DNA from 2 places in the Carnobacterium pleistocenium FTR1 genome. Region 2 is predicted to be linked to the other one. Evidence: predicted binding sites of a transcription regulator. Region 2 holds the regulator's gene; the other holds the start of a gene.
What was found. The regulator LexA, encoded in region 2, represses DNA repair genes until DNA is damaged. The targets are predictions, from matches to a motif close to CNAACANNTGTTNG.

Region 1 (16,581 bases), 170 kb from region 2:
GTATCTTCACCAGAACGATATTCTTCTAATGTAAGATGATCGCCACGTGCTTTTTTTGCCGGATCATGAATCAAGCGGTTTTTTGATCCTGAATAAGTCATTGTTCGTGCTATTCCAATTGCGCCAATTGCATCTAAGCGATCTGCATCTTGAACAATTTTACCCTCTATAGAAGACAATACTACTTTATTTGTTCCGCCCTTATAAGACATATGAAGGATAATTCCCATTATTTGCTGAAGCTCTTTATTCGTCAATGAATACTGTGACAACCAGTTTCTAACTTTATATTCTCCATCGGCTTCTGATTTATTCAACTTTCCATCTGCTACATCATGCAAGAGAGCTGCTATTTCACAAACAAAAAGGTTTACATCTTCTTGTTCATTTTCAGCTATCTTTCTAGCTAAATTTCTGACTCGCTGGATATGCCACCAGTCATGACCACTAGCATCATCTTTTAACAATTGATATACATACTCTTCTGTGTTTTTTATTATTGATTTTTGCGCTTTTGTTAACACTGAATATCCACCTCTCTTACAACCCTTATGAACTACCTAAATTAAGTCTATCAATCCCTTAAAAAAACTACAAGTTTTATCTCTGTTCTTTATACTACATCTTTTATAGAATCCTCCAAAAAAAAGGAATGAAAGCGTGTTTTAAAAAGTTTCTCCTTTTTCTTCTCTTTACTCTAAAGATTGTTATGAAAGGAAATAAGAGATAATAAGACGTGTTTTTTAATGAGCCGTCATTTTTTATTCTTTCACATCCATGTTATACTTGTAATTGTGTTTCATTCAACAATATTCTTTTTGTGAAAAGTGGTTGTTAATTTTTCATGAAAAGAATTTTAAAAAAAATCACTTTTCACGGTGGTTTGCTTGTCAATTTATGAATCTTTTCTCTCTCAATCATTTTGATTTATATAGATGAGATTCATAAATAAAAAAAGGAAGGGGTTGTTATTTTTGTCAAAAATAACTATTGAAAATGTAACAAAAGTATTTGGTAAAAAAACACCGCAAGCCTTAGAACTGTTAAAACAACAGAAATCTAAGCAAGAAATATTTAAAGAAACTGGGGTTACCGTTGGAGTCAACAATGTTAGCTTTACAGTTGAAGAAGGCGAAATTTTCGTCATCATGGGATTGTCCGGTAGTGGAAAGTCAACTCTTGTTCGGATGTTTAACCGTCTGATTGATCCTACTGAAGGTAATATTTATGTAGATGATGAAAACTTATCTACTATGGATAAGAAAGCATTACGTCAAGTACGAAGAGAAAAAATGAGCATGGTCTTCCAAAATTTTGGTCTTTTCCCTCATCGCAGTATTTTAGAAAATACTGAATACGGATTAGAGATTCAAGGTGTAGACAAATCTGAAAGACAACAAAAAGCTCAAAAAGCTTTAGATAATGCAGGGCTAGGAGATTATAAAGATCAATTGCCTAAACAATTATCTGGTGGGATGCAACAAAGGGTTGGACTAGCACGTGCTTTAGCTAATGATCCTGAAATCTTATTAATGGATGAAGCTTTTTCAGCATTAGATCCGTTGATTCGTCGTGAAATGCAAGATGAACTAATCGAACTTCAATCCAATGTTAAAAAGACGATCATTTTTATTACTCATGATTTAAATGAAGCTTTGAGAATAGGCGATAAAATTGCTTTAATGAAAGATGGATCAATTGTACAAATTGGATCACCTGAAGAAATTTTAACTCACCCTGCAAATGATTACGTTGAAAAATTCATTGAAGACGTAGATCGTTCTAAAGTGCTGACAGCCGAAAACATTATGCAACGTCCTGAAACTTTAAACATTAAAAATCATGGACCACGTTTTGCATTAGAACAAATGCGTAAACAAGGAATATCTAGTATGCTTGTTGTGGATAGCAAACGGACTCTCTTAGGCTATATTACTGCTGAAGATGCTTCAGATGCCCGCAAAAAAAATATTGAAACAATTGAAAATATTGTTAAAGTCGATATCCCTACTGTTAATAGAACAACATCAATGAATGATATCTTTACTGTTATTCATGATTCAACTACTCCAGTAGCCGTTGTCGATGAAGGAAAATTAGTTGGTATTATTGTTAGAGGCGCTGTTATAGCCGCTCTTGCAGGAGAAAGTGAGGTGCTTGAAAATGTCTAGTTTATTAGATATTATCCCAGAAATACCCGTAGCAGATGGAGTCGAGAACCTTACAGTTTGGTTAACAGATACTTTTGCCTTTTTGTTTGATCCAATTCAAAAATATTCTGAAATTGCTATGGAATTTACGACAGAAACATTACTATTAATTCCTCCCGTTTTATTTATTTTGATTATTGCTGCAATTGCTTTTTTCGCTTCAAAGAAAACATTTGGTTTAGCAACATTTTCAGTAATCGGTCTTTGGTTCATTTATAATCAAGATCTTTGGTCAGATTTAATGAACACCTTGACTTTAGTCTTGGTCGCTAGTTTATTGTCTATTATTATTGGGGTTCCATTTGGGATTTTGATGGCTAAAAGCAAAATTGCGAATGCAATTATTGCTCCTATTCTTGATTTCATGCAAACAATGCCTGCATTTGTCTACTTGATTCCGGCAGTTGCTTTCTTTGGTATTGGTATGGTCCCAGGAGTATTCGCTTCTTTAATCTTTGCTATCCCACCCACTGTTCGATTTACTAACCTTGGAATCAGACAAGTTTCATTTGAACTAGTTGAAGCTGCTGACTCGTTTGGTAGTACTGGTGCTCAAAAATTATTTAAAGTCGAACTACCTTTAGCTAAATCAACTATTATGGCTGGTATCAACCAAACAGTTATGTTGGCTTTATCTATGGTAGTTATTGCTTCAATGATCGGTGCACCTGGTCTTGGTAGAGAAGTTCTTTCTTCCTTACAACGTGCTCAAGTCGGTACAGGATTTGTATCTGGTTTAGGTTTAGTTGTTTTGGCAATCATCATTGACCGTTTGACACAAAAATTAAACAAAAAATAACTAATATTTTTTAGTAATCTTTACTCGAAAATTTGATTTAATTATAAAGGAGAGATTTATCAGATATGAAAAAATTAAACTGGAAATATTTAAGTCTTACAGCAGGGTTAGGATTATCATTAGTTGCGGCAGGTTGCGCAGCAGAAGAAACAAACGAAAATGAAGCTACAAATGTTGGTAACGGACAAGAAATTGAATTAGCTTTCGTCGAATGGGATACTGAAGTCGCTTCTACTAACGTTATCGGTAAAGTTTTAGAAAACTTAGGCTATGAAGTAACTCTGACCCCTTTAGATAATGCTGTCATGTGGCAAGCCGTAGCTAGTGGCAATGCTGATGCTATGGTAGCTGCATGGTTACCTGAAACTCATGCTCCTCAGCTTGAAGAATACGGTGACCAAATGGTTAATCTTGGAGTGAATTTGGAAGGTGCAGTACTTGGTTTAGTTGTCCCTGAATATATGGATGCTGATTCTATTGCTGACCTGAGTGATGAAGCTGAAAAAGCCATCACAGGTATTGAACCTGGTTCTGGTATCGTCACCGCAACTCAAACAGCTTTAGAAGTATACCCAAACTTGAGTGATTGGGAAATTAAAACTTCTTCATCTGGTGCAATGGCAATTGAGTTAGGTCAAGCAATTTCAAATGAAGAAGAAATTGTTATTACTGGTTGGTCGCCACACTGGATGTTCGCCACTTATGACTTGAAATATCTTGAAGATCCTGAAGGAGCATTTGGTGGAGCAGAAACAATCAACACTATGGCTCGTGAAGGTTTAGAAGAAGATATGCCTGAAGCTTATCAAGTATTAGATCAATTTAACTGGAGCTCTGAAGAAGTTGAAAGCCTTATGTTAGTTATTTCAGAAGGTGAAGATCCTGAAGATGCTGCAGAAGCTTGGATTGAAGAGAATCCAGACCGTGTTGCTGAATGGACTGAAGGCGTAGTAGAATAATCTTCTTCGTCCAGACCACTGCTTAATTTATCAAAGGTTGGTATTACTCAAATCAGTAAAAACTTCATTTCCGTCTTAATCACTACTATCTATTGCTCAAAAAATTTGATTTAATTATAAAGGAGAGATTTATCAGTATGAAAAAATTAAACTGGAAATATTTAGGTCTTTCAGCGGGTCTAGGATTATCATTAGTCGCTGCAGGTTGTTCAACAGAACCATCAGAAGATGTATCAGAAACTGTTGGTCAAGGACAAGAAATTGAATTATCATATGTAGAATGGGATACTGAAGTTGCTTCTACTAACGTTGTTGGTAAAGTTTTAGAAAACTTAGGTTATGATGTAACATTAACACCATTAGATAATGCTGTAATGTGGCAAGCCGTAGCTAGTGGCGATGCTGATGCAATGGTAGCTGCTTGGCTACCCGCAACTCATGGTTCTCAATTTGAAGAATATGGTGACCAAATGGTTAATCTAGGAGCTAACTTAGAAGGCGCAGTAGTTGGTTTAGTTGTTCCTGAATACATGGATGTTGACTCTATCGCTGATCTTAGTGATGAAGCTGGAAAAACTATCACAGGTATTGAACCTGGTGCTGGTGTTGTTGCAGCAGCTGAAACGGCTGTAGAAACTTACCCTAACTTGAGTGATTGGGAACTTAAAACTTCTTCATCTGGTGCAATGACTGTTGAATTAGGTCAAGCTATTTCAAATGAAGAAGAAATTGTCATCACTGGTTGGTCTCCACACTGGATGTTCGCCACTTATGACTTGAAATATCTTGAAGATCCTGAAGGAGCATTTGGTGAAGAAGAAACAATCAACACTATGGCTCGTGAAGGCTTAGAAGAAGATATGCCTGAAGCTTATCAAGTATTAGATCAATTTAACTGGACAACTGAAGAAATGGAAAGCCTAATGCTAGCTATTTCTGAAGGTGAAGACCCTGAAGATGCAGCAGAAACTTGGATTGAAGAAAATCCAGACCGTGTTGCCGAATGGACTGAAGGCGTAACTGAATAATCTTTTTATTAAGAAAATTAAAGAGCATTCACATTTTGTGAGTGCTCTTTCTTATTGCAAAAAAAGCTCTGATTGCCTTTAAAAAGGCAATCAGAGCTTTTTTATCTATTTAATTTCTACGGTTACGTGAACTTGTTTCCATAATAATTGGCAAAATAACTGGCCGTCTACGTGTTTGTTCAAAAAGATGTTTATTTAAAGCATCTCTAATTTCTTGTTTTAGACGACTCCATTCAAATTCTTTTCGGTTTAGGTTTTCTTCGACTACTTTTCTAATAATTTCATTGCTTTGATTGACTAAATCAGTATTGTCTTTAACATAGACAAAACCTCTCGTCATAACTTCAGGTCCTGAGATAATTTTGCTCTTTCTACGATTAATCGTAACTACCGCTACAAATATACCGTCTTCAGATAGCAATTTACGGTCACGTAAAACAATATTTCCAATATCGCCTATTCCAATACCATCGACCATCGTATTGCCTACAGTCACTTGACCAGCTACATGCATGCGACCATTTTTATATTCCATGATATCGCCTTTGCCTGGTATGAATATATTTTTATAAGACATTCCTACCTCATGTGCAAGTTTCGCGTGAGCGGTTAGCATGCGGTATTGTCCTTGAACCGGAATGAAATAAGTTGGTTTGATCAAATTGATCATTAATTTTAAATCATTAGGAGTAGCATGACCAGATGCTTTCAAATTATCAGAAATATGTTTTACCGTTCCACCTGCTCGATAGATCATATTTTCTGTTTGAGCAACGGTTACTTCCATTGCTGTTGAAGGACTTGTTATGATATAAACTAAATCGCCTTCTTTTATGTTTACTTGAGTGTGCTTCCCTTTCGCCATACGCGATAAAGTTTTAATCGGTTCGCCTGTAGCACCAGTTTCTAGCACAACTATGTTTGAATCATCGTATTTTTCAATTTCCTCTATAGGAACAATTAAATCTTCACTTGGCAATTGAAGCTTATTCAACTGTAAGGCAATTTGAACGATTTCTTCAAGATTGCTCCCAGTAATAAAAATTTTCTTATGAGATTTGTGAGCAGCATCTAAAACTTGTTGAATACGTAAAATATTGCTTGCCACACTCGCAACGATAATACGACCACTAGCATTTTGGAATGTATCTAACACTTCTTCAGCTGCTTTTAAATCACTTATATTCTCAACTGGACTTTCAGCTTCACTTGAATCACTTAATAATGCCAAGACATGTCCTTTACCAATATCAGCTATTCGTGTTAAGTTACTTTGATACATTGGTTTAGCACTATGATCAAATTTAAAATCACCAGTGTAAACAATGCTTCCTTCAGTTGTTTTAAGAGCTATTCCAACAGAATCAGGAATGGTATGAGTTGTCCTAAAGAAGCTAGCAATCACATCTCCAAATTCTATTTCGGTATTTTCATCAATAATGTGGTAATCATCAAATGTACTTACTTGACTACCTTTTTCAACAGAAAGTTTTGCAAATGCAATCGTTAATTCAGTTCCAAATACTGGAACATCAAATTTTTGAAGAAAGTAAGGTAACGCTCCAATTGCATCCTCATGTCCATGTGTTAAAAATACACCAGTAACGCGGTTTATGTTTTCTTCTAAATAACTAAAATCAGGAATGACTACATCGATTCCTAGTAATTCTGTTTCGGGATACATCAATCCACAATCTAAAACAAATATGTCTTCATCTACTTCAACAGCGTACATATTTTTTCCGTTTTCGCGGACGCCACCTAGTGGAATAATTTTTATTGTACTCATTTCTTCACCTCTCTTGCTTTCAATTTATTATTTTTATTTTATCCAATTCAATTCTTTCAGTATATACTCTTCTTCTTCTTCTGTACAAGCTACTAGCGGCAATCTTAGCCCACCTACATCGATTCCCAATTGGTTTAACGCAAACTTCACAGGTGCCGGAGACGGCACAGTGAACAAACTATCCATTTTGGGTACCAGTTCACGGTGTATCTGTGCTGCTTCAGCCAGAGAACCGTCTTCTAAAAGATCATACATTTTAGAAATATCATTCCCTAAAACATGACTAGCTACAGAAATCACACCTGTTGCTCCGATACATTTTGCAGGAAAAGCATTACCGTCTTCACCAGTATATACTAAGAAATCGTCAGAAGTTTCCTTTATTTCCTCACTTACAGCATCTAGACCTAGGCATTCTTTTACTCCTATTATGTTTTTAATAGCAGAAAGCTTAATCGTCGTCTTAGGATCAATAGAGACGCTCGTACGACCAGGAACGTTATAGATGATGATTGGCAAGGTCGTGCTAGTCGCTACTGCTTCAAAATGAGCATATAGACCAGCTTGGTTTGGTTTGCTGTAGTAGGGAACTACTACTAATGCTGCATCAATACCTGAAATGGCTTCAACTTCTTTTGTAAAAGCAATCGTTTCAGCCGTGTTGAATGATCCTGTACCAGCAATGATTGGGACACGTCCTGCTGTTAGCTCAACTGTTTTACGATACAAGTCTACTTTTTCTGCGTGAGCCAATGTAGGCGATTCTCCGGTTGTTCCTCCAACTACTAGTCCTTCAGTTCCATTTTCAAGCAAGAAATTAATCAATTTTTCTAATTTCACATAGTCAACTGATCCCTGTTCATTAAATGGTGTCGTCATAGCTGTTATAATACGAGCTTTTTTTAAATCCATTAAAATCACCTTTCAATCTTAAATTTAACTTTTTTAGTTTTTTCCTTTAATCAATCCTAGTTTGTGTAAACTTTCAGCGATTTGAACAGAGTTCCATGCTGCACCTTTTAGTAGATTATCAGAAACAATCCACATATGGTAGCCCTTATCATCATCTCTATCTTTACGTATTCTTCCAACAAAAGTTTCTTTCTTGCCTTCTGCTTCCAAGGCTGTTGGATAAATTTGGTTAGAAGGATCATCTTGAAGTTCTACACCTGGAGCATTTTTCAAAATTTCTTGAATAGCGGCTACACTAGATCCATCTTCTTTCACTTCAATATACACAGATTCTGAATGCCCTGAAACTACTGGAATACGAACACATGTTGCAGAAATTTTTATTTTGTCATCACCCATAATTTTTTTCGTCTCATTGATCATTTTTAATTCTTCAAATGTATACCCATCTTCAGTAAATAAATCAATTTGAGGTAAGGCATTAAAAGCAATTGGAAAATGTTTTTTGTCCCCACCAGATGGTAAAATAGCTGCTTCATATGGTTCATTGTTTAACATATGTTGTGCTTGTTCTTTCATTTCATTAACCGCAGAGATACCTGCCCCACTTACGGCTTGATAAGTTGAGACGATGATACGGTCTAATCCAAATTGCTTACGAATCGGTTGTAACGCTACCATCATTTGGATGGTTGAACAGTTCGGATTAGCGATGATCCCATTGTGAGAACGGATTGCTTCTTCATTTACTTCCGGAACCACTAAAGGAACTTCTGGATCCATTCTATACGCGCTCGTATTATCAATGACAACTGCACCATGTTTTACAGCTTCAGGAGCAAATTGTTTTGAAATTGGTCCGCCAGCACTAAACAATGCAATATCAACGTTTTCAAAAGATTCAGCTGTTGTTTCTTGAATTTCTGCTTCTTCACCTTTAAAAAGTATTTTTTTTCCAGCAGATCGTTTAGAAGCTAAAAATTTCACACTTTTTATTGGAAAGTCTGCTTGTTCTAACATTTCAATCATTTTTGTTCCTACCGCTCCAGTTGCTCCCACAACTGCAATAGTATATCCAGTCATTTTTATCTCTCCTACTATGATTTTCATTTTTTATATTATCTATTAACTACATGTACTCCCAATATACATTTTAGCACAATTTCAAAGTAATTTATACAAATGTAGGTTATTCACCCTCATTTGTTTTATTTATCTAACGAATGAAAAGAAATTATGCTACACTTTTTTATGTGTTCTTATCTAAATGAATTTGAAAGGAGAATTTATGAAACAAAAATATAAATTTTTAATTGCTGGTTTGATTTTGTTACTAATGATTTTTTTAGGCGGTTTATTCTTTGTCCATTCCAAGACCTATCAACCTTTAAATGAAGCATTAAACGAGGCTCACTCTACCAGTCAATATACAGTTGAAGAAACGTCAAAGTCGATTATTTTTCTTCCATTAAAAAATCAACAAAAGATTTCTGTTCTATTTTATCAAGGTGGGCTCGTAGAAGAAAAAAGCTATAGTTCGATTGCGGCTAAGCTCGCTAAAGAAGGCTATCCTGTTTACCTTGTTAAACATACTTTAAATCTTGCCGTTACCGATAAAAATAAAGCGACTACTATCATCGCTGACGAAAAAATTGAAAATTATGTTATTGGTGGTCATTCCTTAGGTGGTGTCATGGCTAGCCAGTTTGCAAGTGAATCAAGTACTAAACAATTAAAAGGTGTCTTTCTATTGGCCAGCTACACTGATGAAAAAAACAAGCTAAATAATCTGCCTATATCTGTTATCTCAATTATTGGTTCTAATGATGGACTGATTAATAAAGAGGCTTACCAAAATGGAAAAGATTATCTACCTGACTCTACTTTATTTCATACTATTGAAGGTGGCAACCATGCTGGATTTGGCGATTACGGAAACCAAGAAGGCGATAAACCTGCCAGCATCTTCCCTGAAGAACAACAAGAAGAAACTGTTCAACTACTGGTGGAATGGTTAGGTTCAATAGAGGCAAACTAATTTCAAAAAAAAGAACCCAATTTTTTAAAATTGAGTTCTTTTTTCTATTCTCTTATTTTTCTTCACTTTTTAATAATACCTTACGAGAAAGATTGATTCTTCCTTGTTTATCGATTTCAATAACTTTAACATCAAATTGTTCGCCTAAAGAGATAACATCCTCAACATTGGCAACCCGTTCATTTGCTAATTCAGAAATATGGACTAAACCATCTTTTCCTTTAGCAATCTCAACAAATGCTCCGAATTTCTCAATTCGTTTCACTTTCCCTGAGTAAACTTTTCCAACTTCAATATCTTTTGTTAATTCTTCAATAATTTCTTTGGCACGTTTGATCATAGATGCATCTTCAGATGCAATACTGATATTTCCTTCTTGATCTATATCGATTTTAACGCCTGTTTCTTCAATAATCGAATTGATTTGATCGCCACCACGGCCAATAACAACTTTAATTTTTTCCGGTTTGATTTGCATCATTTCAATTTTAGGAGCATATGCACTTAATTCTTTATGCGGCTCAGCAATTGTAGAAGTTAATTCATTCAAAATTTCCATTCTGGCTTTTTTGGCTTGAATTAAGGCTTCTTCTAAAATTTTTTCCGTGATACCTTCAATTTTGATATCCATTTGAAGAGCAGTAATACCTTTGCTTGTACCAGCTACTTTAAAGTCCATATCGCCTAAATGATCTTCTAACCCTTGAATATCAGTTAAGACAGTATAATTTTCGCCTTCTTTAACAAGACCCATAGCGATTCCAGCTACAGGAGCCTTGATTGGTACACCCGCATCCATTAAAGCTAATGTGCCGGCACAGATACTTGCTTGCGATGAAGAACCATTTGATTCAAGAACTTCAGCAACTAGACGAATCATGTAAGGGAAATCTTCTTCACTTGGAATAACTTGTGCTAATGCACGTTCTCCTAATGCTCCATGCCCAATTTCTCGACGGCCTGGTCCACGTGATGGTCCAGTGCTTCCTACAGAGTATTGAGGGAAGTTATAGTGATGAATAAAACGTTTGCTATTCTCGACTCCAAGACCATCAATAATTTGATGTTCGCCTAGTGGAGCTAAAGTAGCTATTGACAATGCTTGAGTTTGTCCACGTGTGAACAAACCAGATCCATGTGCTCTTGGCAAAAGTCCAATTTCTGAAGATAAAGAACGAATTTCATCGATTTTACGACCATCCGGTCTGATTTTATCAACTGTAATTAAACGACGCACTTCATTTTTTTCCATATCTTCAACAATTTGTTTTACTTCTTTATTGATTCGCTTAATATCAGCGTCATCTTGATATTTTTCTGCATAGAAAGCCATTGCTTCATCTTTAATATCTTCAATATTTTCTTCGCGAGCTAGTTTTTCTTCTGTTTGAATAGCTGCTATCATTTTAGCTTGAAAAGCATCATTCACTTCTTTTTCTAACTCTGAATCAATTTGCAATAATTGAATCGTCATTTTTTCTTTTCCAACAACAGCTACGATTTCTTCCTGGAAAGCGACTAATTCTTGAATTGCTTTATGACCAAACATCAAAGCACCGAGCATATCTTCTTCTGAGACTTCAGCAGCGCCACTTTCAACCATGTTAATGGCCTCTTTTGTGCCTGCAACTGTTAAATGAATATCTGACAATACATCTTGCTCAAGAGTTGGGTTAATAATGTATTCTCCGTCTACACGGCCTACATCAACACTTGCAATAGGTCCATTAAATGGGATATCAGAAATAGCAAGAGACAAAGAAGAACCGAACATCGCTGAAAAAGCAGGAGAACAATTTCGGTCTACTGACATAACAGTATTCGTGATTTGAACTTCATTACGAAATCCCTCTGCAAACATAGGACGAATTGGACGGTCAATTAAGCGAGCTGTTAATGTAGCATTTTCACTTGGACGTGCTTCTCTTTTAATAAATCCACCCGGGATTTTACCAATTGAATACATTTTTTCATCATAATTTACAGTTAAAGGAAAGAAATCAACATCTTTCGCTTTTTTGCTAGCTACTGCTGCAGTTAACACAACAGTATCATTATAGCGAATTAAAGTTGCTCCATTAGCTTGTTTTGCTAATTGCCCGATTTCAACGGTTAATGTACGTCCTGCCCATTCTTTAGTAAAAACCTGTTTCTCTGTCATTTTGTGCATTTCTCCTTTTTTTGAAGCCTTTATTCGTTATTTCCAAACAGACTACTAAACAAATGTCAAAATTCAATTTTATTTAAATACTCACATTTGTATAGTAGGATGGACAACAAAATAAAAAGCTTTTTTTACATACAAAAAATGAAGCGAGATTCCTTAGAACCTCGCTTCTAAATAGACTACGATAAATTAACGACGTAGACCTAATCTTTGAATCAATTCACGGTAACGAGTAATATCTTTGTTGCGCAGGTACGCAAGCAAGTTACGACGGTGACCAATTTTTTTCATAAGTCCACGGTAAGAATGGTGGTCTTTTTTGTGAATACGTGCATGTTCGTTTAAGTGATTGATCTCAGCTGTTAATACAGCAACTTGTACTTCGGGAGAACCTGTATCTCCTTCGTGAATTGCGTATTCTTTGATGATCTCATTTTTGTTTTCTTTAGAAATTGACATTTCTAAACACCTCTTCCTCTTTTTTTCCTCTTACTGAGTAGACGTTGGTGAGTCGTTTTACCAAGTAAAAGGTGTGTGTTTAATACACTCTTAAATTTTACTAGAGTCAACAGGAAAATGCAAGTTTTTCTTTGATAGACTAGCTTATTTCAATTTATATTGCGCAGTTATTTCTAGTACCATATCTCTTAAATTAGCTGCTTTTTCAAAGTTTAGTTCTTTTGCAGCTCGTTTCATTTCTAATTCCAAGCCATCAATTACTTCTAATCGCTGTGCTCTAGTCATTTTAGCAATATTTTCTATGCCTAATGCGCCCTCTTCTTTTCCTTTTATTACAGAAGTGATTGAAATCAAATCGCGAATATCTTTGATGATTGTTTTAGGTGTGATCCCATATTTTTCATTATATGCTTCCTGCGTTTCGCGACGTCTTTCTGTCTCTGATATAGCTGCACGCATAGAATCTGTAATGCGATCTGCATACATAATAACTTTCCCATTTTCATTACGCGCAGCCCGTCCCATAGTCTGAACAAGCGCACGTTCACTTCTTAGGAATCCTTCTTTATCTGCATCTAAGATAATAACCAATGATACTTCCGGTACATCGATACCTTCACGCAATAAGTTGATCCCAATCAACACATCATACACACCTAAACGTAAGTTTCGAATAATTTCTGTTCGTTCAAGCGTTTTTATTTCACTGTGCAGATACGCTACTTTGATGCCAACTTCTTTCAAATAATCCGTTAGATCTTCCGACATTTTTTTTGTCAATGTCGTGATAAAGACACGTTCATTCTTTTCAGAACGTTCATTTATTTCATCAATTAAATCATCAATTTGACCTTTAATTGGACGAACTTCGATGATTGGATCTAGCAATCCAGTAGGACGAATGATTTGCTCAATTACTTCTGGAGCTCTTTCCAGTTCATATGGTCCCGGTGTCGCTGAAATGTACATAATTTGATTGACATGTTTCTCAAATTCTTCCAAACGAAGTGGTCTATTATCCAAAGCACTCGGCAATCTGAAACCATAATTAATTAATTGTTCTTTTCTAGCTCTATCGCCATTATACATCCCTCGAATTTGAGACATAGTGATATGAGACTCATCTATTACGATCAAAAAATCATCTGGAAAGAAATCAATTAATGTATACGGTGACTCTCCAGGTTTACGTCCATCCATATGTCTAGAATAATTCTCAATACCTGAACAATAGCCCATTTCTAACAACATTTCCAAATCATAATTTGTCCGTTGCTCTAATCGCTGTGCTTCAATCAATTTATCTTCAGCACGTAAAACCTTTAATCGTTGTTCCAGTTCTTCTTGAATATTTTTTATAGCTATCCTTGTTTGTTCATCATTAGCTACAAAGTGAGTTGCTGGAAAGATAGGAACATGTTGAACATCCGCTTTAACTTCACCTGTCAACACATCTACTTCTCTTATGCGGTCGATTTCATCACCAAAGAACTCTACACGAATTGCTTCACTGTCGCGAGAGGCTAAAAATATTTCTACTACATCTCCCCTGACACGGAAACGTCCACGCTGAAAATCGATATCATTTCGTTCAAATTGCATATCTACTAAACGGCGCAACATCTCATCTCGATTCATTTCACTACCTACACGTAAAGAAAGTACGTGATCTCGGTAATCTTTAGGATTGACCAATCCATAAATACAAGAAACGGAAGCCACTACAATAACATCTCTTCTTTCTAATAGAGAACTTGTCGCAGAATGGCGCAATTTATCTATCTCATCATTAACACTTGATTCTTTTTCAATAAAGGTATCGCTTGAAGGAACATAAGCTTCTGGTTGATAGTAATCATAGTAACTAACGAAATATTCTACAGCATTATTCGGGAAAAATTCTTTGAATTCTCCGTATAATTGACCTGCTAAAGTTTTATTATGTGCAATAACTAGCGTTGGTTTATTTACTTTTTCAATTACATTTGAGACTGTAAATGTTTTTCCAGTTCCTGTGGCACCTAATAATGTTTGTTCTTTTTCCCCTGCTTCTAAACCTGCAATTAATTTTTTGATTGCAGCCGGTTGATCACCACTAGGCTGATATTTAGAAACCAATTCAAATTGGTCTTTTGGCATTTTCATTTACCTCCTTGCACTTCTATTAAACTTAAAACAGATTCTATCTAGTATAAGACGTATCATTTTAATGCTACTTTATTATCTTATCATTGAACGTGTGTTCTTACAACTAATTAGGTGAGGTTGCACGAATAATTAAAAGACTTATTTAACAACTAAATAAGGATAATGATTTTCCATTCAAACCTTTAAAAATAGCTGTGTTGCTTTTTTTAGTTAATTATCAGATAGTGTTGGGTTATCAAAAAATATTTGCAAAATAAAAAAACCACAAGACCTGACTAATCAGGAACTTACGGCTTTTTTAATAACAATGATCTCTTATTTAGCTAATTTAGCAGATAAACGAGATTTATCACGGTTAGCTTTATTTTTATGAATCAATCCTTTAGATGCAGCCATGTCAATTGATTTGATTGCTTCTTTAAGTAATTGTTCAGAGTTTTCGTTACCTGCTTCAATAGCTTGAACGTATTTTTTAATAGCAGTACGCATTGAACTTTTTTGAACGTTGTTTTGTACAGCTGATTTTTCAGAAGTACGGACACGTTTGATTGCAGCTTCGATGTTTGGCATTTGATTCACCCCACTTTCAATTATTTACAACTTAAAATAGTCTATTCCAGTTGTTTCAACAAATCTAATTATACATAAAGATACTCTCCAATGCAATAAAAATGTGTAAAGTTTTTTTACTTGATAGCTATATACTCTCAAATCTCTTTATACATGTTTATTTGCTGACCTTTTTTGCGCATACTGTAGAACAAATAGCTCAAACTGCATTTCTTTATCGCCTATTCCTGTTTTCAAACGATACTCAGCATCAATTAATCCATTATAGGCATCTAATAATGCGTACTCCTCGATTTTCCTCATTTGCTGAAAAGCTAATTTCACACGGTAAGGATGGGTTTTTAACTGCTTAGCAATATCCCCTTGCTGATAGCCCTTTTTCTCTAAAATTTTAACTTGAATCAGTAATCGAAATTGAGAAGTCATGATTGCATTTATTTTAATTGGATCTTCTTTTTGCAACAGCAAGTCTTGATATAAAGTAAGCGCTTGTCCTACATCTTTTTTCAGGACATATTCATTTAACGCAAAAATATTTTGTTCTAACGATTTAACTATTAATTCTTGAACAGCTTCTTTCGTAATAAATTTAGTATCTTGCGCATAAAGAAAAAGCTTGGGCAACTCCCCCATTGCCACAGATAGCTTAGCATCTGTTAATTGAATAAATAATTCAAACGCTTCTGGAGAGTAACGGTACTCTTCATTTGCAATTGTCTCTTTAATATATTTTCGCATCTCTTTTTCTGATAAGGTACTTACTTCAAGTATAGTAGCTGTTTTTTTTAGTAACTTCGTAATTTTTTTACGTTCATCTAATTTTTCGTATGGCGCAAAGAATACAAGTGTCGTTGACTCAGAAGGGTGGGTCAAATAATCTTCTAGCCACTTTAGATCATGCTCTAACTTTGTTTTTGTTTTTTCACCCGTTAAGAAAAAAGGTCTGTCCACGAAAACAACACGACGGTCGCCAAAAAAAGGAATAGATTCTGCATCTTCTAAGGCAGTACCGACGGACACTTCTTCCATATCATAGGCCCCATAGTTCAGTTCTAATTCTTCTGCATTTAATAAAGAATCAAGCAGCGTTTTTCTAGCTATGCTTGCCAAGTAGGTCTCTGTCCCTAATACGACGTAAATGCGAGCAATAGTCCCTTTTTTTATTTTTGCTAGCTCTGATACAAAATCCACTCTGTCCCACCACTTTCTTCTATTGTCTCTATGGTACAAAGCATTAAATCATTTTGCAAGACTATTAATGATTTATTCTAGAATTGTTTGAAAGTCTTTCCTTGTCTTATCATTCAAATAGTTGGAATACGTGTACCTAAAACTACCCTGTAGATCGGTTCGATAAATAGTTGTATCTAAATCAGCTAATCGGCCCAAAACATCTCCATTAGGATGATTGTAGCGGTTATTCAATCCGCATGATATTAATGCTATTTTTGGTTTTATTTGTTGAATAAATTTTTCGCTAGTGGACGTTTGGCTTCCATGGT
Region 2 (16,581 bases):
TTCAAGTGACTATCTGCTAAACCTGTAATAGCTAAAGTGACCGTTTTATTTTTTTGTGAGATTTCAAAAGAAAAAGGCATTTTTTCTTCCACAAACATCATTGTCTTGTACGTGGTTGCTTTTGTAATAAATTGTAAATTCCCACTGTCTTGTAAATTTTGAATAGTTTCTTCTGCTAAGGCAGTCATTAGAATCAAATAACGGTTATTTGTTAAAAGTGATTTTGCATCTTTATACTCTCCAGAAATCAATTGAATAGATTTGTACTGCTTATGCAGATTTTCTAAGATTTCACTATCTTCTTGTTCAATAGAGACATCTTTAAAATTGATTTCTTGACCAGCTTTCAACTCAACCGTTTCTTTTTTTATAAAACTTTCTAAAAATAAAGGTAAATCTTTCACAATATACATCTTGTCTATTCCAGCTTTAAGACTGAGAGTAAACACATCAAATGAGGACCTTATAAGTGCAGTAGTCATTGGTTTTATTTCAACTCTATATTCTAATTTTAATGACTGTTTTTGCTTAGAGATAGTCGTTTTTTTTCTATTTTCATTTAAGAATATACGAGTAAATGACTCTGTTAACTCCTGACCAGGATTTGGAGAATCCACAGCAATTTGCTTAGCATTTTCAGCTGTCATGACCCGACTGATTTTTCTATCTCTCAACTCCAACTCAACAGCAACTGTATGTTTACAGTATCCGTGATTTTTCCAATAAAGACATTCACAAAAATCATCTTCTTTTGTAGAACCGTCTAATTCAACATGAAAAATATCACTTCCCATAACTTCGGCGGACCATATTTTTTTTTCTAAAAATGAGTTGACTGAAAGGACGCGTTTCTCTGCAACATATTGTCTTCCTTGCTCAATAACGCGTTCTGGTATACTCCATTTCATTCAACATTCCCCTACTTTCTTGCTTTTCATAATTTTTTCTTTAAAAGCGCGTTTTTTTCTATCTCTCTATTGTACGTCATTATAGCTAAAAAAGAAAATTTTTTCTTTTAAGTCTAAACGATTCTGCTATTTTATTTCCACAAATAACCTGCACATTTTTATTAGTTATTGGATAGATTAAAAATAACTTGCTAAAATATCAGTTATGAATCATACTATTATTATAAAAAATGCTTCAGAAAACTGAACTAATGAGAGGTTGAATAAATTTGTTTTATAGAATTCTACGTGGCACTTTGCGTTTTCTGTTAGCCATTTTAAATGGCAATGCACATTATGAAAATCGTACCAAGTTGCCAACTGATACATCTTACATCTTAGTAGCACCGCACAGAACCTGGATTGATCCTGTTTACCTAGCTATAGCGGCTAGCCCTAAACCCTTTACTTTTATGGCAAAAAAAGAATTGTTCCAGAATCCTATCTTAAGTTGGATCATTAGACATGCCAACGCCTTTCCAGTGGATCGCGCTAATCCAGGGCCTAGCGCTATTAAAACACCTGTTAAAATCCTGAAGAACGGAAATTTGAGTCTTATGATTTTCCCAACTGGAACAAGGCATTCTGACGAAATAAAAGGAGGAGCAGCTACGATTGCTAAATTAAGCGGTGTTCCAATCATTCCTGCAGTCTATCAAGGACCTATAACTTTAGCTGGAATTTTAAAACGACAGAAAGTAACCATTCGTTTTGGAGATCCAATCAACATAGATCCTAAAATTAAACTTTCAAAAGAAAATTTAAAAATGATCGACGAACAAATGCAACAAGCTTTTGATCAATTGGATATAGAAATTGACCCTTCATTTAAATACGATCGTACAAAATAATAAAAAGAGCGAAAAGTCGTTAATGACTTTTCGCTTTTTTCATTATTGATTGATTGAGACAACTTTCCAAAAATTTATTATGTCATTTGGCTATTCTCTTCAAAATTCTTGTCTTCTCTACCAACTATCTTTATCACGTTTACTTTTAAGGTACTCTTTTGAGTTTTACCAATTATGTTTAAAGCCGCTCGCAAATCTTTCACTTTCTCCTACAGCTTAGTAATTTACACCAAGAGGGGCTTTAGTGAAGAAATTAAGGGTTGAATCAAAGCAACTAAGTTTTCTTTTAATGACTAACCTTACAACCAAAACAAAAAATACCATACCTTTATTAACAAACTTCACTTTTTTGCTGCCCCTTATTTACCCTTATTTAATCAAAAGGTGCGCACAGATAATTATCTGTGCGCACCTTTTGATTTTCATAGGCCAGTGTATGCGACTATTTCTTTTTACTTGTTTTTGTTGTCTTGGTTGTTTGTGTTTTCATTGATGACATCATTTGTTTAATTTTCTTTTCTGATGGTTTTTGTCCCATTTGCATCATTAACATACGCAACATGTTTTCATCAACAGGTGGATTTTTTTTGAAATAATCCATCATGTATCTTCTAGCGATAAAGAATCCACCGACAGCTCCACCAACCAAAGCTAATATAATTAAAAAAATAGCAAGACCTAAATTCATTTTTATTCACTCCTTTCAAACCTCTCAAGACTTAATTGTACTAAATAATAGTATAAAAATAAACTAAAATTCTATTTCTTTCGTTAAAAAGACATATTTCACCAAAAAATATCCAAAAGAAAGCCCTGCAAGTGTGAAGTTCAACTTACAGGGCCTAATATTATAAGTTATTAAATGTTTTCACAACATTTTCTACTGTGAAACCATAATTTTTAATAACAGTATCTCCAGGTGCACTTGCACCATACTTATCGATACCAACTGAAGCTCCGTCTAGGCCGACATAACGTTCCCAACCAAATGTAGCACCCATTTCAATAGATACACGTTTACGAACTTCATTTGGTAAAACACTTTCTTTATAAGCTGAATCTTGTTTTTCAAATAAGTCAAAACTTGGGACAGAAACAACTGAAACATCTTGTCCACTTTCTTTCAAAGCTTTTTGAGCTTCAATAGCTAAAGCTACTTCTGAACCAGATGCCAATAAAATACCTTCTGGTTTTTCACCAGTTTGAGCTGAAATGACATAAGCTCCTTTAGCAACATTCGTACGAGCTCCTGTTTTAGTCCCAGGTAATACAGGTAAATTTTGACGAGATAAGACTAACATTGTTGGGTGATCTGTCGACGTTAGAGCCAATTCCCAAGCAGCAACAACTTCATTTCCATCTGCTGGACGGATAATTGAAAGGTTAGGCATACCACGTAAGCTAGATAATTGCTCTATCGGTTCATGAGTAGGACCATCTTCTCCAACAGCAATTGAATCATGTGTGAACACGTATGTTGTCGGTAATTTAGAAATAGCTGCTAAACGAACAGCCGCACGCAAGTAATCAGTAAATACGAAGAATGTTCCACCATACGTTCTAGTACCACCATGTAAGACAATTCCGTTCATAGCAGCTGTCATACCAAACTCACGAACACCATACCATATATTTCTTCCGTCATATTGACCAGCTTGGAAATCTTTTTCATCTGATATCATTGTATTATTTGATGAAGACAAATCAGCAGAACCGCCCCATAAATAAGGAACTCTTTTTGCAATTGCATTTAGAGCTTGGCTGCTTGTAACACGAGAAGCTAATGCTTTATCTTCAACATCATAAGATGGCAAGTCAGCGTCCCAATTTGCTGGTAATTCATTACTTAGAGCTAATTCAAATTGTTCAGCTAATTCTGGATATTCAGCATGGTAATCTTCAAATGCTGTTTTCCATTCTTCTTCAGCTTTAGCACCTTTTTCTACCATTGTTTCTTTAAAACGATCCGCTACTTCAGTAGGAACGAAGAAGTCGACATTTTCCCATCCGTAAGCCTTTTTAGCAGCTGTAATTCCTTCTGCTCCAATTGGTGCACCATGGACTTTATGTGTTCCTGCGTTAGGAGCACCAAAACCAATAACTGTTTTAACTTCGATTAAAGTAGGTTTTTTTGTTTCAGCTTTTGCAGCTTTGATTGCTGCGTTGATTTCTTCTAAATCATTACCATCTTTGACAAGAATATGTTGCCAACCATAAGCTTCAAACCGTTGTCCAACATTTTCAGTAAATGCTTTAGATGTTGGTCCATCTAGAGAAATATCATTTGAATCATAAAGAACAATAAATTTTCCGAGCTCCAAATGAGCAGCTAAGCTTGCAGATTCGGCTGAAACACCTTCCATTAAATCACCATCTCCACATAGAGCATAGGTGTGATGATCAACGATGGTGTGGCCCTTTTTATTATAAGTGGCAGCTAAGTGAGCTTCTGCCATTGCCATCCCAACGCCATTTGCAATTCCTTGTCCTAAAGGACCAGTCGTTGCTTCTACCCCATCTGTATGATTTACTTCTGGATGTCCAGGAGTTTTACTATCCCATTGGCGGAATTGTTTTAAATCATCAATTTTCACGTCATATCCAGCTAAATGTAATAAACTGTAAAGTAACATTGAACCATGCCCAGCTGATAAAACAAAACGGTCACGGTCGAACCATTTCGCATTTTTTGGATTTACTTTTAATTGTTTTGTCCACAATGTGTAAGCCATTGGTGCAGCTCCCATAGGTAACCCTGGATGTCCCGAATTGGCTTTTTGTATACCATCCATACTTAGTGTTCTAATTGTAGCTACTGCTAATTGATCTGTGTTATCAAACAAAAAAATCATCCTTTCGATTTGAACTCTCTTTTAATACTCCTTTAGTTTACTATTATTCCAGATTAAGTGCAACGCTTTCACGAAACGATTGTTAACGATTGGGAGTATCTAATACTTATCACATTCAAGAACATTTATTTGTTCTTATCTGCCATGAAGGCCTTTTTCTTTTTGTATTTCTTTCAATTTTTCAGGAGTTACATCATTGCCCTCTTCATCAACTATTTTCACACCCTCAATTGTGTTTTTCATTCCACCTCTAAAAGCTTCAATATAAGCATCACGAAGTTTTTTTTGTTCGACTTGTTCTTGGATGGTTAAGCCTTTTGTTTTCGATTTATTAGCTAAAGCATTTATTCTTTCAATTTGTTCTTTTGGCAACATCTAATCACTCCAACATTATTTTTATTTTCTTGTTCAATTGTAACAAACTTCTTTAAAAAAAACATTCTTTTATCCTCTTTATCTACGAACGTTTGTTTGATTTGTTATACCATATATGGTAATCTTAAAATGATAAAAAAAGAAACGAGGTGTTTATATCTATTATGAGTAAAAATCCAGAATCAAGACAAGTCGAGGTCTTGCAATATATCTATAGTCAAGTTAAATTGAAGGGATACCCTCCAACTGTTAGAGAAATTGGAACTGCTGTCTCATTATCTTCAACCTCAACAGTACATGGGCATCTTTCTCGCTTAGAAAAAAATGGTTATATTCAACGAGACCCTAGTAAACCACGAGCAATTGAATTAACAGCATTAGGTTTAAGTAAATTAGGTATTGCGTTAGATAAAATTCCTTTATTAGGAACTGTAACAGCCGGCGAACCTATTTTAGCAGTAGAAGAAGCAACAGATTATTTCCCACTTCCACCAAATTTACAATTTGAAAATGAATCCCTATTTATGTTGACCATACGAGGAGAAAGTATGATCAACGCAGGTATTTTTGATGGCGATGAGGTTATTATTCGCAAGCAAGGCACAGCTAATAATGGCGATATTGTCATCGCTATGACTGTTGATGATGAAGCGACTTGTAAAAGATTTTATAAAGAAAAAGATCATTATCGATTACAACCTGAAAATGATACAATGAATCCTATCCTACTTAACGAAGTCAGCATTTTAGGTAAAGTCATTGGTTTATATCGTAGCCATATCCAATAACAAAAAACGAATGAATAGGAGCATACTCCTGTTCATTCGTTTTTTGTTTTTATTTTGGTGATTTAAAGAGTTTTATTACTGTAGCATTTTTTTTACGGGAGCAAATGTTTTCCTATGGATTGGGCATACCCCATGTTTTTCTAAGCCTTCTAAATGCACTTTAGTTCCATAACCGGCATTTTCAGAAAAACCGTATCCAGGATATACCTCGTCGTAGTCAGCCATCATTCTATCTCTTGTTACTTTGGCAATGATACTGGCCGCAGCGATAGACAAACTTTTGGCGTCTCCTTTAATAAAACTTTCTTGAGGTATACTGGTAGGCAAATGCATGGCGTCAATCAATAGCTGTTCAGGTTGTTGGGGCAACTGCTGAACGGCCTCGATCATTGCTAATTTAGTTGCCTGATATATATTTACTTCATCAACCACTTGGTGATTTTTTATACCAATACCAATAGCTATAGCTGATTCTTTTATTTGGTCGAATAATAATTCTCGTTTTGTACTAGATAATTGCTTAGAATCATTGATCCCTAACACAGCAAAATCAATTGGTAATATAACAGCAGCAGCCACAACTGGTCCAGCTAATGGCCCTCTTCCTACTTCATCAATTCCAGCAATGTATTGTGTTCCCTTTTCCCAAAAATAGTGCTCGATTTGGAGCATTTCTTGTTGTTTTTCAAGAATCAATTGCTGTTTTTTTAACTGATTTTCCCAAGTGTGATAAGCTTTTACCACGCCTTTACGTGAATCATTCATGATTTGAGCCAATCGTTCATCCGCCGGGTCAGTGATTGTTGTTAAAAGTTTTTTAATTGCCAAAATAGTTACTGGTTTTTCCACTCTTGTTCTCCTATTCTTTAGGTAAAGAAACCGGAGCAATATCTAATGTGAATCGTCCTGCTTTACCACTTCTAATTTCATAGATCAACATTTCTGCTGCGCGGCTGTAGTCTTCTCGAAAACCTCTTCGTTCACTAATCAGCATTAATAGTTCAGGTGTTCCTAATTCTAATTCTTCTTTAGTTAGAAGGAATCGTTTAGCAAATGTTTCTGGATAATAAGTTTTCATTATACCGATTCCATACATCGCAACTTCATCCATTTGTAAAATGGTATCTTTGATTGCACCTGTCAATGCTAATTTTTCGCCGACTGCTGGGTCTTCAAATTTTGGCCAAAGAATACCTGGGGTATCGAGTAATTCCAATTCTTTGCCTAGTTTTAGCCATTGTTGTGCTTTTGTCACTCCCGGTTTATTCCCTGTTATGGCAACATTTTTCTTTATAAAACGATTGATCAAGGTCGATTTCCCAACGTTAGGAATCCCAATGCTCATTGCTCGAATTGCACGAGGCTTAATACCTTTAGCAGCTCTTCGATCAAATTTAGGTTGCAAAAGTTCTTTTGCTTTTTCCATAAGTTGTTTCATGCCCTTACCTTCTTGCGCAACAATAGGGACCGCTGCTATTCCTTGCTCATTAAAATACGCTACCCATTTTTTTGTTTGAATAGGATCAGCTAAGTCACTTTTATTTAGAATAATGACTCTAGGTTTTTCACCGATTATTTCATCTAGTATTGGATTACGACTTGATAGTGGAATTCTTGCATCCACTAGTTCAAATATAATATCTACTAGTTTTATTTTTTCTGTTACTTGGCGTCTCGCTTTTGCCATATGTCCTGGAAACCATTGAATGTTCATACTTTTTCACCTTTCTATTTACACAAAAAAAGAACAGCTTGCTTAAAGTCTTTTTCTTATTTCTTTTTTAATCGTTATCGATAGAACCAATTTCTCTAAGGGGCCAAATACGTAGAGAAGCTGTTCCACTTACAGTTGCAGCATCTACGAACCCAAAAATACGACTATCTTTTGAATTTTGACGGTTATCTCCCATAACAAAGTATTTTCCTTCAGGAACCGTTTCTACACCTGTTTTAGATGCTAATGAAAAGTCTTCTGTAAAGTTGCCTCCGATAGCCATTTCCTCAATGGAGCTTTGCAAATAATCTTCCTCAACGGGTTCTTCATTGATGTATAAAGTGTCGTCTTGATAACGAATAGAGTCTCCTGGAAGACCGATAATGCGTTTAATATACTGTTTTTCAGGCTCATCCGGAGCAGGGAAAACAACGATATCAAACCGTTCTATATTATTGATTTTATTTAAGATCAAGCGATCCTGATCTTCTAAAGTAGGAACCATCGACTCGCCATCTACACTTACTGGAGCGAATAAAAAGTTTCGAATAAGAAAAAAAATAATCAATGCTACTACACAATATAGTAGCGTACTTAAAATTTCACTTCCAAGACTTTTATTTTCTTTGCGTTTTTGACTTGAAGAAGAATGACGTGACTTTCTAGGCTCAAAAGATCTTTCTGGTTGATTTCGACCATCAGAAAAATTAATTTTACTCAACTGCTTTCCCCTACTTTCTTTATTTAATTATTGGACATTTTCTATGCGATTAAAAGGGTAGTAGGTAAAGGAAGTTTCTCCAATAATCGAATCTAGTGGAATATTTCCAAAGTACCGGCTATCATTACTTGATCTACGATTGTCACCTAACACAAAATATTCATCTGCTGGTATCGTCTGAGCACCGGTCAATTCTTCTAGAGTAAAATCAGAAGTCCAAACCCCTCCAGCGTTATTAACTAAATCGTTGTCTAAAAAATCTTCTTCAATTTTCTTATCATTTATATAGAGCTGATCATTTTCATATCGGATTTTCTCTCCTGGCAAACCAATCACTCTTTTTACAAGAGTCCGGTTTGACGAATCGTGAAATACAACTAGATCGAATCTTTCTATAGCATATATTGTTTCGACAATAATTTGATCATCTGGTTGAAAGGTTGGTATCATAGATGAACCTTCAATGGTCATAGGAATAAAGATAAAATTTCGCAATAAAATAGTGATCGATCCAGCTAATACTATTGCCTTAAACCATTTCCAAGAAAACTCCTTCCAGGACTCTTTCCACATATCATTCGCTCCAAACCAATCTATTTGTTCTATCATACAAGAAAATTTTAAAAATACCTACTTATTTAAAGCCGAACTTACTAAGGAAGAGAGATAGAAAATTCCTACCTCTCTTCCTTAGTAAGTTTAACCGGTTCTAGTTTGTAAAACATTCGTTTCTTAATTGCTAGATTCAGCTGATTGCAACTCTTTTATCGCTGCTTCATATTGCGTATCATTTTCATCAATCAGCTCTCTTAAAGATTCAACCAATTGAGTAGCTGTCTCACCTGTTACTACACCATCGATAGGTAAATCTTTGTCTGTTTGAAATTGTTGAACGGCTTCTTGAGTTGATTTGTCAAAATATCCATCGCTATTTCCTACAGAGTAATCTAGGGCATCGAGCACCTTTTCTAAGTTTTCAACTTCTTCAGAAACATCTTCTAATTGATAAGATTTTGAACTATCAATGATCAATAAATTTGCATATTCTGGTAAAGCCACTTCGATAGTAGGCATAATTCCTTCTTCATTTATCCATTTACCACTTGGTGTCAACCATTTTGCAATCGTTATCTTCAATTCACTGCTATCCTCAAATGGCGCTACATTTTGGACCGTTCCTTTACCAAATGTTTGCGTTCCGATTAGTTTGATATTACCAGATTCGTTAACTGCACCTGCTAAAATTTCAGAGGCACTAGCACTTCCTTCATTCACTAATAAAACAGATGGCTCAGTAACTTTAAAATCACCCATTGTAGCGTCATCAGCAACAATTGGAACAGGTTCTTGATCTTTTTCCTGAGTTTGTAAAATAGTATCCCCATCTTCTAAAAACAGATTAGAAATATTTAACCCTGCGTCTAATAAACCGCCCGGATTTTGTCGGACGTCAAATACAAAGGACTCCGCACCTTGCTCCCTTAAATCTTCTATAGCAGCCACTAGATCATCGTACGTCGGTGAAGAAAAGCTAGTGATGGCAATATATCCAATTGTTGGGTCTGCTTCGTCTAGCTGATAAACAACTGTTTCCACAGGAATCGTATCGCGAATTACTTTCACTTCGAAAGTGGACTCGCCACGTCTAATAGTCAAGGTAACTTCAGAACCTTTCTCCCCTCGAATATGCGAGACAGCCTCATTTAAATTCATACCCGTTAATTCTTGATCATCAGCTTTTAAAATAATATCGTTCGGTTGTAATCCGGCTTGTTCGGCTGGTGATTCGGCAATAGGAGAAACAATCATAACATTATCTCCTTGCATCATCACTTCTGCACCGATTCCTTCAAAAGATGCTGAAATACTTTCATCTAAGGAAGATGATTCTTCTACGTCAAGGTATTGTGTATATGGATCTCCAACAGCTTCGGTCATACCAGTAATGGCACCTTCAATTAAGGTTTCTTCTTCAACGCCTTGATAATAATCCGTCATCAAAGTATCATAAACTGCCTGTATTTTTTCAAAATCTTCTGCATTTATTTCTACACTAGCTTCTGAAGATTCTGAAGAACTTAATTGATTTTGAACCTGTCCGTCTGTATCATCATTGGCATTCAAAACAGCAACGGTCCCACCAATTGAAAGTGCAGCAACGATTAGGAGAGAAGCGCCATAAGTCCAAGGTTTGATTCCTTTTTGTTTCTTTTCTTTTTTTGGTTCATTCTCCAATTTCAAGGTTCCTCTCTGCTTTCAATTTGACCCAAGATTCATGCTTATTTAACCATTTAGTTAGAATTTTAAAGCTGTTTCCAACGCAACGACCATCATATCATTAAATGTTTTTTCACGTTCATCGGAAGACGTTTCTTCTCCCGTAATCAGATGATCGCTTATCGTTAAAATAGCTAAAGCGCGACGGTTATATTTAGCTGCTACTGTATATAAACCAGCTGCTTCCATTTCAGTAGCTAATACGCCATAATCAGCCAATTTCTTTTTATCTAGTTCAGTATTGTAAAAGCGGTCAGCGGATAAGACATTTCCTACTCTAACTTTCATGCCTTTTTCGATCGAAATCTCATATGCTGTTCTTAGTAAATCAAAATCAGCAATTGGAGCAAATTGAACTTGATTATCAAATGTATTTTTTACAATAGCTGAATCAGTTGTCGCACCTTGAGCTAAGATGACATCACGCACTTTAACATCTTTTTGCATCCCGCCAGCAGTTCCTACGCGTATTAAATTTTTCACATTATAACCCGTAATCAATTCTTCAGCATAAATCATCATAGAAGGGATTCCCATACCCGTTCCTTGAACAGAAACACGGCGCCCTTTATACATCCCAGTATAACCAAACATATTTCTCACGCGATTATATTGTTCTACCTCTGTTAAAAAGGTTTCTGCGATGTATTTTGCTCTTAATGGATCTCCTGGCAACAATACCGTTTCGGCGATCTGACCTTCTTTAGCTTCAATGTGTATACTCATGATTAGTTCCTCCTATTTGTTCTGTCGGTTAATTGCTTTTAGTTGTCTCTGTCTAAATAGATTTCCCAAGCTTTATCAAAAGTTGTCATTTCTTCTAAATATGTGCCATTTAATTCTAAATAATGACTGATTTCATGATAATCTTCTGACTGTTTAGGAAAACTATCATCTAAATAAACAGCATTTGCGAACAAGGTAACGACATCTCTTTTATGTGGATCTCTTTCAGTCATTAAATAATGATAAAATGGCCGTTGCATTGAGCTAATTCCTTTCTTTACTTTTTACTTTGCTGGTAGTGCAGTCGCTCTTCTTGCTCTTGAGCATACTTTTCCGGATTTTTTTTATAAAACTCTTGATGCTGTTCTTCAGCTGGATAAAAAGGCTGGACCTCTTCAATAACGGTAATAATCGTTTTTTTGTACTTTTTACTAGCAATTAATCGTTGTTTTGATTTTTCTGCGATCGTTCTTTGATTCTCATTTAATACAAAAATAACAGGACGATAATTATCTCCTCTATCTTGAAATTGACCCATAGCATCTGTTGGATCCGTTTGATTCCAATAGATGTCTACCAATTGTTCATAAGAAATAACAGAAGAATCAAAGGTTATTTCAACAGCTTCAGTATGACCTGTTGTTTTGGTCAAAACTTCTTCGTAAGTAGGATCTACAGTATGTCCTCCGGTGTAACCTGAAATTACTTTTTCAATTCCTGGTTGTTCATCAAACGGAGAAACCATGCACCAAAAACATCCTCCCGCAAATATCGCAGTATCTTTCACAAACCTCATCCTTTCTTGTTTATATTTATGCCTATTTGGTTGGCATATAGGCATTGATTCGAATATCATTTTCAGCTAAATCAATTTTATCGACCGAAAAATGCATCCCACTAGCTAAAGTGAATTCATTCAGATTAAATACAATTGTTTCTTGCTCACTATCGATGGCTACCCACTCTGGAAGATTCAATTGATTTTTAATTTGATTCATTGCAAAAGTAATGGGTACGTTGAATCTCCCAATGGAGAGACTAGTCGCTTTAAATTGGAGATTGCCATTTTCCATTACAAAAGGTTCCATAAATAACTGGAATTGTACATCTTGACCAAATAGTTGAAACGTTCCAACTAATCGAGCTTGATTTTCTAATGTAAACTGGTAATTGACAGGACCTTCTACTATTTCTTCATTCTTAAGATATGAGGCTACCAATTGATTGATATCCTCTTTTTCTGCAGATACTTGAAACATTGCTTCTTCTTCACTGTCTCTTGTCTCTAGGTTTGGTTCACCTATAACAACCGGTGTCAGCTGAGTAAAAAACCAGATACTCATTCCAATAATAATTGAAAGCAGCGCAAGAAAAGCCCACTTCCATCCATTCAATTCTCTCTTTTGTTGCTTTCTTTTTATCTCCATAAAAATGCCCTTCTACTTTCTTCAGATTCCTCTTTATTCAGCTTCAATAGCTTGAAACAATGTCTCTCCCATCAATTTATATCCGTCTTCGTTAGGATGAAATAAATCTTTTTCATATAGATAAGGATTATTGATTTCTGTTCCACTAGGATTTTCTTCATTTAGCGATAAGTTTTTCAGCTCAGCTTGCTTCAATGTTGGATTAAATAGGTTCATCGTAGAAATAAAAGTAGCATTATCCGTTTCATTTACTATTTTTTGAGTGGTTTTATTCCATTTTTCTACTATATTTTGCATTTCAGGTATCTCAGGAAAATAAATATCATAAGGGTTATAAACACCAAAAACATATAATTCAAGTTCAGAATTTTCCTTTTTAAACTCAGTTAAAAGGGCAGTTAAATTCACCTGGTAAGCTTTTTCAGGAGAGATAAAACTTTCCTCCGTAGCGGTTAAAAAAAATTGTTTGAAGGTTTGTATGATATCGTTTCCACCTACAGTGAGAACAACTATATCGGCAGATGCAATATCTTCTTGGATAGACTTATTTTCATGAAAACGTTCCAAAACTTGATCGCTTCGGTCTCCGTTTTTCCCATAATTACTTGTGGTTACTTCTTCATAAGCATCCGTTTTTTCTAATAAATCAGCAACTACAGGAACATAACCACCAGTATTCGTAGCATCTCCGACACCCTCAGTTAAAGAATCTCCTATGGCAACGATGTGGACTGACTCTTTTTTTATTGCCACTTTTTCCTCATCATTAGATCCATTAGTTTGATTTAGGTAAATTAATATGCCAGCTATAAGAAGGCTGACTATACTAAAAAAAAGGAAGATACCAACAATTGACCGTCCTTTTTTCATAAGAAAAACTCCTTTACTGGTTAATATATGAAAATAGTATACCAGATTCTCTATTTTACGTATACATTTCTATCTAAAAAGCTTGAGTGTCTTTACTTATTCGTTATTTCGTACATACGTTTCGAATACATGTGGGTATTTATTGCGCTCATCAAGCATACCCACTTCTGTCTTAGCCAGTTTCCACTTTGTCCAGTCTATTTCAGAGATAAACGTATCTCCTTTAAATTCGCCGTCAATCAAGGTCCGGTGTAATATATCTACATCATCCATAAAGAAATCAAAAACATTTGCACCGCCAGTGATAAATGTATCTCCCTGATATTCTTTAGCAAAATCGAGTACCTCTTCTCGGCTGTGCATAATTTTGACCCCTTCAGCTTGATAATTAGGATCAGTGGTGAGGATAATATTGATACGGTTAGGTAAAGAACGTTTATTCATTCCTTCAAATGTTTTTCTCCCCATGACAACAGCATTGTTGATTGTCATCTGTTTAAAATATTTCAGATCATTCGGCAACGACCAAGGCAAAGTTCCTTGGTATCCTATTGCTCCATTCTTGTCTTGAGCCCATAAAAAAGCAATCATATCATTACCTACTTTCTTTTTTTATTACACAGCTATTGGAGCTTTTATTCCAGGATGTGGATCATATCCTTCGATTTGTATATCCTCCATTTCAAAATCAAAAATACTTGTTTTTGATTGATTCAATACTAATGAAGGGAAGCCTTTAGTTTCTCTAGCTAGTTGTTTTTCCATTTGTTCGTTATGATTTGAATACAAATGTGCATCTCCCAAAGTATGGACAAACTCTCCAACCTCTAATCCAACTTCAAGAGCAATCAGATGGGTTAATAAAGCGTAACTCGCAATATTAAAAGGAACACCTAAAAAGATGTCTGCACTTCTTTGATACAATTGGCAGCTTAATTTACCATCAGCAACATAAAATTGAAAGAGTGTATGGCAAGGAGGCAATGCCATATTAGGTACATCTTCTGGATTCCACGCTGAAACGATTAACCGTCTTGAGTCTGGCGTTGTTTTGATCTGCTGGATAACCTCTTTTAATTGATCAATAGTTTCACCTTGAGTTGTTTTCCATTTTCTCCATTGCGCCCCATACACATTGCCAAGCTCCCCATATTTAGCAGCGAATGTTTCATCTTCCAAAATACGAGTACAGAAAACTTCTTTTTCGGCTTGATAAATGACGTTAAAGTCAGAATCAACTAAAGCTTTTCTGCCAAAATCAGTCATGTCTGGTCCTGTGTAATCGTCACTTTTTACGAAACGCTCAAAAGCCCATTCATCCCAGATATGATTATTATGTTGTAATAAATAGCGAATATTTGTATTTCCTTTAATAAACCACAGCAATTCACTTTTGATTAAATTAAATGGCACTCTTTTAGTTGTTAGCAAAGGAAAACCTTTTTGAAGATCATAGCGCATTTGATAACCAAAAAGACTTTTGGTTCCTGTTCCTGTTCGGTCTGTCTTTTTGTGACCTTCTTCTAAAACTTTTTTTCCTAAATTTAAATATTCTGACTCCACGACTTTACCTCCTATAACTTAATCATTTGAATATTGGCTTAAATATTCCCAACGGTTCATTTTTTCTTCTAGCTCTTTTTCTAAAGCTGCTAATTGCTCTTGTTGTTCTTGTAGTAGACCAAAGTCACTGCCAGATTTTGCCATTTCTTTTTTCACAGTTTCTATTTTATTTTCAAGATGAAACATTTCTTCTTCAATTGTGCTCCATTCTTTTTGTTCTGAAAATGTTAATTTCACTTTTCCATCCTCAGTGGGTTGTTCCGGTTGTGTGTCAACTTTTGCACTTGATTCGCTACTTTGGACAGAACGACCTTGCTTTTTCTCTTTTTCTTCTTCTATATAGTCTGTAATACTTCCATAAAATGGTCTGATTTTTCCATTGCCATCAAATATTAGTAATTTTCCAACTGTCTTATCTAAGAAGTAACGGTCATGGGAAACTGAAATCACTGCTCCAGGAAAAGTATCAATGTAATCTTCTAAGACCGTCAACGTTGCAATGTCTAAATCATTTGTCGGTTCATCAAGCAACAATACATTTGGTTGCTGCATCAATAATTTCAATAGATACAATCGTCTTTTTTCGCCACCGGATAATTTCCCAATAAGAGTACCATGTGTTTGTCGCTCAAATAAAAATTGTTCCAATAAATTTGTTACACTGATTCGTTCACCATTGGTGGTTTCAACTTCTTCTCCAACTTCTTGTAAATAAGAAATCACACGTTTATTAGGATCCATTTCTTCAATAACTTGCGTGAAATAAGCAACTTTCACCGTTTCTCCTACAACTATTTCCCCTGAATCTAATGGGAATCGTCCAGCTAAAGTATTTAAGAAAGTTGATTTACCAGCTCCATTTTCACCACTGATCCCAATTCGATCTTTCGTTTGAATCAGCATGTTGAAATGATCCAGAATTACTTTCCCACCTAAATTAAGCGACGCATCTTTCAACTCGAATACTCTTTTTCCTAAGCGAGAACCTTCTAAATTCATTTCGACTGATTCGTCTAAATTAGATTGATTCAAATTGTCTTCTAAATCTTTAAATCGTCCGATTCTAGCTTGTTGTTTTGTTGAACGTGCTTTTGCACCTGTACGCATCCATGCTAATTCTTTTGTATACATTTGTTTTCTCTTATGGTCAGCAACTACTGCTGCTTCTTGTCTCTCTGCTCTTTCGATAACGTATTGTTCATAGTTCCCTGTATAAAATGTCGCACTTCCATGAGACAATTCAATCATGCGGTTAACAATTCGGTCTAAGAAGTAACGGTCATGAGTAACAAGTAATAGTGCTCCTCTATAAGAGCTTAAATAGCCTTCTAACCAAGTGATCGTCTCAAAGTCTAAGTGGTTGGTTGGTTCATCTAAAACCAATAAATCAGGTTCTTGGATCAACACTTGCGCTATACCCACTCGTTTTTTCTGTCCACCAGATAAAGTTCCTACCAATTGTTCTAAATT

Region 1: a site for LexA is predicted at 14,594-14,607, ahead of uvrB (excinuclease ABC subunit UvrB). Genes of this name have one in related genera too.

The regions. Positions count from the first base shown of each region.
Region 1 covers NZ_JQLQ01000002.1:1,670,502-1,687,082, forward strand. The annotation lists gene BP17_RS08235 (HD domain-containing protein) at 1-524, opposite strand, end outside; gene BP17_RS08240 (quaternary amine ABC transporter ATP-binding protein) at 936-2,171, shown strand; partial or broken gene BP17_RS13645 (ABC transporter permease/substrate binding protein) at 2,164-3,968, shown strand; partial or broken gene BP17_RS08255 (glycine betaine ABC transporter substrate-binding protein) at 4,229-4,996, shown strand; gene BP17_RS08260 (ribonuclease J) at 5,106-6,785, opposite strand; gene dapA (4-hydroxy-tetrahydrodipicolinate synthase) at 6,819-7,697, opposite strand; gene BP17_RS08270 (aspartate-semialdehyde dehydrogenase) at 7,731-8,780, opposite strand; gene BP17_RS08275 (alpha/beta hydrolase) at 8,986-9,735, shown strand; gene pnp (polyribonucleotide nucleotidyltransferase) at 9,788-11,896, opposite strand; gene rpsO (30S ribosomal protein S15) at 12,092-12,361, opposite strand; gene uvrB (excinuclease ABC subunit UvrB) at 12,506-14,500, opposite strand; gene rpsT (30S ribosomal protein S20) at 14,825-15,079, opposite strand; gene holA (DNA polymerase III subunit delta) at 15,227-16,270, opposite strand; gene BP17_RS08305 (DNA internalization-related competence protein ComEC/Rec2) at 16,343-16,581, opposite strand, start outside.
Region 2 covers NZ_JQLQ01000002.1:1,502,179-1,518,759, forward strand. The annotation lists gene BP17_RS07320 (DEAD/DEAH box helicase) at 1-908, opposite strand, end outside; gene BP17_RS07325 (lysophospholipid acyltransferase family protein) at 1,178-1,798, shown strand; gene BP17_RS07330 (YneF family protein) at 2,241-2,486, opposite strand; gene tkt (transketolase) at 2,647-4,650, opposite strand; gene BP17_RS07340 (DUF896 family protein) at 4,786-5,025, opposite strand; gene lexA (transcriptional repressor LexA) at 5,190-5,813, shown strand; gene BP17_RS07350 (ribonuclease HII) at 5,889-6,662, opposite strand; gene ylqF (ribosome biogenesis GTPase YlqF) at 6,673-7,527, opposite strand; gene lepB (signal peptidase I) at 7,595-8,248, opposite strand; gene lepB (signal peptidase I) at 8,276-8,821, opposite strand; gene BP17_RS07370 (S41 family peptidase) at 8,981-10,483, opposite strand; gene deoD (purine-nucleoside phosphorylase) at 10,544-11,251, opposite strand; gene BP17_RS07380 (YozE family protein) at 11,290-11,511, opposite strand; gene msrA (peptide-methionine (S)-S-oxide reductase MsrA) at 11,529-12,047, opposite strand; gene BP17_RS07390 (YpmS family protein) at 12,070-12,678, opposite strand; gene BP17_RS07395 (SGNH/GDSL hydrolase family protein) at 12,712-13,548, opposite strand; gene BP17_RS07400 (dihydrofolate reductase) at 13,645-14,139, opposite strand; gene BP17_RS07405 (thymidylate synthase) at 14,164-15,111, opposite strand; gene BP17_RS07410 (ABC-F family ATP-binding cassette domain-containing protein) at 15,130-16,581, opposite strand, start outside.